Linked DNA regions of Prochlorococcus marinus str. SB. The protein of the gene in region 1 interacts with the protein of each later gene in a pairwise test. Links are inferred from orthologs where the notes say so. Each region holds a gene or a part of one and is shown on either strand. Other genes may lie near its edges. The genes, in order: gyrA and gyrB.

The links.
Region 2: the proteins of gyrA (region 1) and gyrB interact in binary tests that used the Escherichia coli proteins (3 or more experiments, as listed by UniProt). The link is inferred for Prochlorococcus marinus str. SB from one-to-one orthologs.

Annotation. Positions count from the first base shown.
Region 1 is NZ_JNAS01000001.1:356,611-360,050, reverse strand. Bases 173-3,276 are described here. They hold gyrA (DNA gyrase subunit A), read right to left. Parts: upstream 2,972-3,276; coding sequence 374-2,971; downstream 173-373. Other genes in these bases: EV02_RS0108635 (GuaB3 family IMP dehydrogenase-related protein), read left to right, coding at 3,151-3,276; crtL (lycopene beta cyclase), read right to left, coding at 173-349. Outside these bases: more of crtL, read right to left, coding at 1-172; more of EV02_RS0108635, read left to right, coding at 3,277-3,440. UniProt on the Escherichia coli protein: A type II topoisomerase that negatively supercoils closed circular double-stranded (ds) DNA in an ATP-dependent manner to maintain chromosomes in an underwound state.
Region 2 is NZ_JNAS01000002.1:734,061-737,382, reverse strand. Bases 130-3,115 are described here. They hold gyrB (DNA topoisomerase (ATP-hydrolyzing) subunit B), read right to left. Parts: upstream 2,614-3,115; coding sequence 646-2,613; downstream 130-645. Other genes in these bases: miaA (tRNA (adenosine(37)-N6)-dimethylallyltransferase MiaA), read left to right, coding at 2,763-3,115; EV02_RS02535 (hypothetical protein), read right to left, coding at 320-649; EV02_RS02530 (fluoride efflux transporter FluC), read right to left, coding at 130-316. In the rest of the region: more of EV02_RS02530, read right to left, coding at 1-129; more of miaA, read left to right, coding at 3,116-3,322. UniProt on the Escherichia coli protein: DNA gyrase negatively supercoils closed circular double-stranded DNA in an ATP-dependent manner to maintain chromosomes in an underwound state.

The DNA.
Region 1 (3,440 bases):
TTGCTGTCTCATTCAACCATTCAATCCCTTTACATTTTTTTAAAAGTTCATTTTGAAAGGCTTCTTGGTTTATTAAACCATAATCGTAGTTGTGTTTTGTAGGAGTATCCCCTTTTTTATTTTCCCCGTCTCCAAAAAAACTAACTGTTTTACACCATCTGTGAGATAACAAGGACTCTAACCCTAATTCCTCTAACTCAGACGCCCAAATACCATATGTATTCTCCCATTTTTCATTTGGAGATTTTGTTGATATTCCCTTAATATTTAGATCTTGCTTGGCTAATTCTGAAGCTAAACATAATGCCGCAGGACCTGAACCTAAAATTAAAATATCAAGTATTTCCATATTATTTAGGTAACTATAAGGCTTTTAATTTTGTTCAATTGAGCTAGGTTGATCTTTTTCCTCTATTTGTTCACGAGGTACCAATACCACTTCCGATAAATGATCACCGTCATCTAATCTTTGTAATTTTACTCCTGTAGCTGCCCTGGATTGCTGAGAGATTTTATCTGCGTTTGTTCTTACTATTACACCTTTTTCGGTCACAAGTAGTAATTCTTCTCCCTCGCCAAGGACCTTCAAACAAACTAGCTGATCATCTTTAATTCTAAATTTTATTGCTCTCAAACCCATGCCTGCTCTTTTTTGTAATCTAAACTGAGCTACAGGTACTCTCTTTCCTAGTCCAAATGCGCTGGCTATTAATACCCATGGACCATCTGAAGAGTTTTCCTCAACATCATCATCAAGATCTTCTGTGAGATCGTCAATTTTAGCTAATTGATCAACCAAATTAGATGTTAAAACATCCATAGAAACTAGATTGTCTCCTTCTCTCAAGTTCATTGATTTAACCCCTCTTGCTGTTCTACCAAGAGGTCTTAATTCATTAATATCTAGTCTGAAATGAATCGCCATTCCTGTTTTAGATCCAATTAAAACACTATCACCTTCTTTTGATAACCTGACCCAGGTTAGGGCATCTCCATCCTCAAGATTAATTGCTATTAGTCCATTTGAGCGAATTTTTGAGAAAGCAGAAAGTGCAGTTCTTTTTATAAAGCCAGCTTTGGTGAGCATTAATAAATAATGATCGTCAACAAAAGAATCCACAGCAACTAATGAAGTTATTTTTTCTTCTCTTGGAATTGGGAGAAGTTGAACTGATGGAGTTCCTTTTGCTGTTCTGCTACTCATAGGAACCCTATATGCTGGGAGAGCGTAAGCCACTCCTCTATCGCTGAAAAGCAAAAGAGTATCATGATCGTTACAGCTTATAAATAATTTCACATCATCATCTTCTTTGGTTTTTGTGCCGGCTTTACCCCTTGAACCACGACTGGTAGATTCAAAATCATTAATAGGCATTCTTTTTAAATAACCTGCTTCAGTTAATAGAACTACGGATCTGTCATTAGCTATGAGATCAATATCATCTAATCCGCCGCCTAAATCCAGTATTTCTGTTTTCCTAGGAGAAGAGAATCTTTCATCGATTTTATTAATTTCTTCAAGAATAATTTCAAAAATTCTTTCTTTACTATTTAATATTTGCTGATATAGGTTGATTTTTCGGGTTAACTCATTATGTTCCCCTTTGATTTTATCAGCTTCAAGTGCTGTTAATCTTCTTAATTGCATTTGCAGAATTGCATCTGCCTGTATGGCAGATAATTTATGGTCGTTTTGTAATTTTTCTCGAGCTGATATTGAATCTTTCGCTGATCTTATTAAATTTATAATTTCATCCATAGCATCTAAGGCTAATAGAAGACCCTTCACAATATGATCTCTTTCTTCTGCCTTTTTTAATAAAAATGCTGTTCTTCTCCTTATTGTCTCAACCCTAAAATCTAGAAAAACGTCTAACATTTTCCTGAGTGAAAGTGTTGTGGGCTCTCCTTTTACTAAAGCAAGGATATTAGCACTAAAGTTATTTTGTAGAGGTGTTAACTTAAATAAATTATTTAAAACTACTTGTGGGTAGGCATCTCTCTTTAGTTCAATAACAACCCTCATCCCATCTCTATCACTTTCATCTCTAATATCAGAAATACCTTCTAATTTTTTTTCATTAACCAAGTCAGCAATTCTTTCAATCAATGCCGCTTTATTGGTTTGAAATGGAAGCTCTGTAATTATTACTGCATCTTTCTCTGCTCTACCAATTGATTTAATTTGCTCAATATTTGCTACCCCTCTCATGGTTATTGACCCCCTTCCTGTTTTGAAAGTTTCTCTAATACCTTCTCTGCCTAAGATTTGACCACCTGTTGGAAAATCAGGACCCTTAATTATTTCAAAAAGTTCTCTATCTTCAATTGAAGGGTTTTTGATTATTGATTTAAGACCATTAATTAATTCCCCCAAGTTATGAGGTGGAATATTGGTTGCCATTCCTACTGCTATTCCAGATGAACCATTTAGAAGTAGTTGAGGGATCCTAGCAGGTAAAACTGTAGGCTCTTGCTGGGAACCGTCAAAATTATCCGCGAAATCTACTGTTTCAGATTCAATATCCTCTAATAAACTTTCATCCGTAAGGGACTGTAAACGAGATTCTGTATACCTCATTGCTGCTGGAGGGTCGTTATCAACAGAACCAAAGTTTCCATGACCATCTATAAGTGGCATCCTCATAGAGAAATCCTGGGCCATCCTAACCAAAGCATCATAAACAGCAGTATCGCCATGAGGGTGGTATTTACCAAGTACTTCTCCTACAACTCTTGCACATTTTCTGTATGGTCTGCTGCTAGTTAAACCAAGTTCATACATTGCATAAAGAATTCTTCTGTGAACTGGTTTTAATCCATCTCTTGCATCTGGAAGAGCACGTCCAACTATAACGCTCATTGCATACTCAAGGTATGAACGAGACATCTCATTTCTTAGGTCAGTCTGAATAATTCGGTCGTTATTTTCGCTTAATCCTGAGTTATTGGAATCTAAAATATCAGACATACAAAAATCCTTTCTTTAATAATAATCGCTGATTGTCATAATGAATAAAAAAAAAGATTTATTTAATTCCCAAATACTAACATTTACGCACAAATCAAAATAAAACCTGTTGTTTTTGAATAAATCTTGGCTTATTACCCCTTTAGTTGTTAATTTAATCAGAATAAAAGGAAATTATCGTGAATATTGAACTTGGTTTAAATAAAAAAGTCAGACGGGCTTATGGCATCGATGAAATAGCTTTAGTTCCTGGTAAAAGAACAGTTGATTACGATTTGACTGATCCTTCTTGGTCAATAGGTGATTTCAAAAGAGAAGTTCCTATTGTCGCTAGTGCCATGGATAGTGTTGTCGATGTCAATACGGCTGTAGAACTTACAAAATTAGGTTCCCTAGGGGTTATTAATATGGAGGGTATACAAACAAGATATCAAAACCCTGATGAAATATTGAACAAAATAGCATCAGT
Region 2 (3,322 bases), on another replicon or contig:
AAATAATCACTTCAATGTAATGAAAAAATAATATGACGAATTTTCTCTTTTTAAATAATTCAAATAGTTGATATATAAAAGAAGAAAATGTACTAAAACATCCTAAAAATCCACTATAAAATAAAACTAATATTTCGTTATTAATAAAATTTAAAGCTACTAAAATTCCTAATAAAAAAGATGATAAAAAATTTACTATTGAAGTATTTTGAATATCAAAACCTATACTTTTTTTAAAATTATTTTGTATGAATGTTCTCAGTGTTAATCCAAAAGTACTACCGAGTAAAATTATACTTATTGAACTAAAATCCAAAATTTACATTTTTATCCAGCCTTTTGAAATCTTATTAGGATCATCTAAAAATTTATTAGAATATAATTCAACCCTAACCCAAGTTTCATCTTTGCTGACTTTCCAATTACGTAATACTGATAAAGTTGTACCTACATCAAGAACTAATAATTCTTTAGCATAAATCTCAGGACAAGAATAAAGAGAAATATTGGAACTCAATATAATTTCATTTTTATTTTTAGGAAACTCATTATGATTAAAACTTTTTTGGATCCCACCTGCAGGTAATGTAATTGGAGCAATTAATGCAAAAGTTATTAAACAAAAATTCTTGAGAACATTATTAATCATATGTCTAAAGTTTTCATATCTAAGTTGCTACTATGAGTTTCAATAAATTCTCTTCGTGGTGCAACTTTATCCCCCATTAATATATTGAATATTCTGTCAGCTTCAAGTGCATCTTCGATTTCAACCCTTTTCATCATCCTCGTTTGAGGATTCATAGTTGTATCCCATAATTGTTTTGGCATCATCTCACCTAATCCCTTAAACCTTTGGATATTATAATTTGCATTTTCTCCAAAACCTTGAATTGTATCCTTTAATTGATTCTCGTTATAACAGTAATTATGATTCTTACCTCTTTCAACTTTATACAGAGGGGGACAAGCAATATATATAAAACCTTTCTCAACAAGTTCTCTTTGGTATCTGTAAAAAAATGTCAGCAATAAAGTTCTTATATGAGCACCGTCAACATCAGCATCCGTCATAATGACAACTCTGTGATATCTCAAAGAGTTCTCATCGAACTCCTCTCCTTTTATCCCTAATCCTAGAGCTGTTATCAATGACTGTATTTCTGTGTTTTTATAAATTTTAGTATCGTCAGTTTTTTCAATATTAAGAATTTTACCCCTTAGAGGCAAAATAGCCTGAAAATTTCTATCTCGTCCTTGTTTTGCAGAGCCACCTGCTGAATCTCCTTCAACTATATAAATTTCTGATTCTGAGGGATCTCTAGAACTACAATCTGCTAATTTACCCGGTAATGTAGAACTTTCTAGAACACTTTTTCTTCTTACTAATTCTCTAGCTCTTCTCGCAGCTTCTGCTGCATTAAATGATTGAATTGCTTTTTCAAGAATCAAGTCCAAAATTCCAGGATTGAATTCCATATATTTTGTGAGAGCCTCCCCAATGAGAGAATCCACAATTCCCCGTACTTCAGTATTTCCTAATTTTGTTTTTGTTTGCCCTTCAAATTCGGGATCTGGAACTTTTACTGATAAAACAACAGTCAAACCCTCTCTAATATTTTCGCCTGCTAAATTTTTTTCAATATCTTTTCTTTTGCCTCTTTTTTTTGCAAGATTATTAAAAGTTCTTGTCAAAACAGTTTTTAGCCCTTCAATATGAGTTCCTCCATCAATAGTTCTAATATTATTTGCGAATCCTAAAATATTATCTGAATATACATCTGAACACCATTGTAAAGCTGCTTCTACATATACATTTTCTTTCTGTGAGTCAACATAAATAATTTCATTATGAAGAGAATCTTTTTCAGCATTCATATATTCAACATATTCCTTAATACCTCCTTGATACAGGTAAATTTCTTCTTTAAAAGAACCATCTGATAATGTATTTCTCTCATCTCTAAAGACAATTTTTACTCCACCATTAAGATAAGCGAGCTCCCTTAATCTAGATGAAAGAAGAGCATATTCAAATTCAATTCCTCCAGAAAAAATCGTTTTGTCGGGTTTAAAGCAAATAGTTGTTCCTTTCTTAGATGATTTGCCAATCTGCTTTTTAGTTTCCAATTCACCCTTTGATACACCTTTTTCAAATCTTTGATTAAATTCGCTTCCATCCCTATAAACAGTCACATTAACCCATTCGCTAAGAGCATTAACTACAGATATTCCTACTCCATGCAAACCTCCTGAAACTTTATAACCACCACTTCCAAATTTCCCTCCTGCATGAAGTACAGTTAGTACGGTTTCTAAGGCACTTTTCCCTGTTCTTGGATGAATATCTGTTGGAATACCTCGGCCATTATCAGAAATTAAAGCAGAGCCATCTGCTCGAAGAACTATTTCTATGTGATCGCAATGTCCTGCAAGTGCTTCATCAACCGAGTTATCAACTACCTCGTATACTAAATGGTGTAATCCCCTAGGTCCTGTTGAACCTATATACATCCCAGGGCGTTTACGAACTGGTTCTAACCCCTCTAAAACCTGTATCTGTTCCGCACCATAATCATTTGAGATTTTATTAGATCTTTTGTCCTCACTCATTTAATATAAAAAAATATTAGACTTTTAAAATGTTATTTTTAAAAGGTATTTCATTAAACTTACCACCGCAAAAAGATAAAGGCTCGAATTCAATGAAAAATTTAATCACTTTAATTATATAGCTAATTTTTTTTTCTTCAGAAATTCATATGTCTCCGTCTCTACCTCATGTAATAATTTTAATTGGGCCTACCGCAAGTGGCAAAACAGAATTAGCTATTGAAATTGCAGAATATTTTAAAACTCATATACACAATATCGATTCAAGACAAATTTATAAGTCCATGGATATTGGAACAGCCAAGCCATCTAGAATCCAACAAAAAAAAATAAAGCATTTTTTAATAGATATTGAGGAACCAATCAATCCAATTAATGTAAAACAATTTCAAGAAATTGCTCAAAAATCTATTAAGGGTGAAATTAAAAAAGATAATTTACCTTTTCTTGTTGGAGGAAGTGGGTTGTATATGAACTCAATAACAAAAGGATTTTTTGTACCAGATGTCCCTCCTCAAAATAATTTCAGAAAACAATTAGAAGAACTTGGTCAGGAAAAATGTTGGGACCTATTAAAAAATTGTGATCCATTATCAACAAAAAAAATCAATTTTGCTGACCAAATTAGAACAATCAGAGCTTTAGAAGTCTTTTATGTAACGGGTAAACCTTTGTCAACTCTGAAAGTTCAAAAATCGCCTAACTGGAA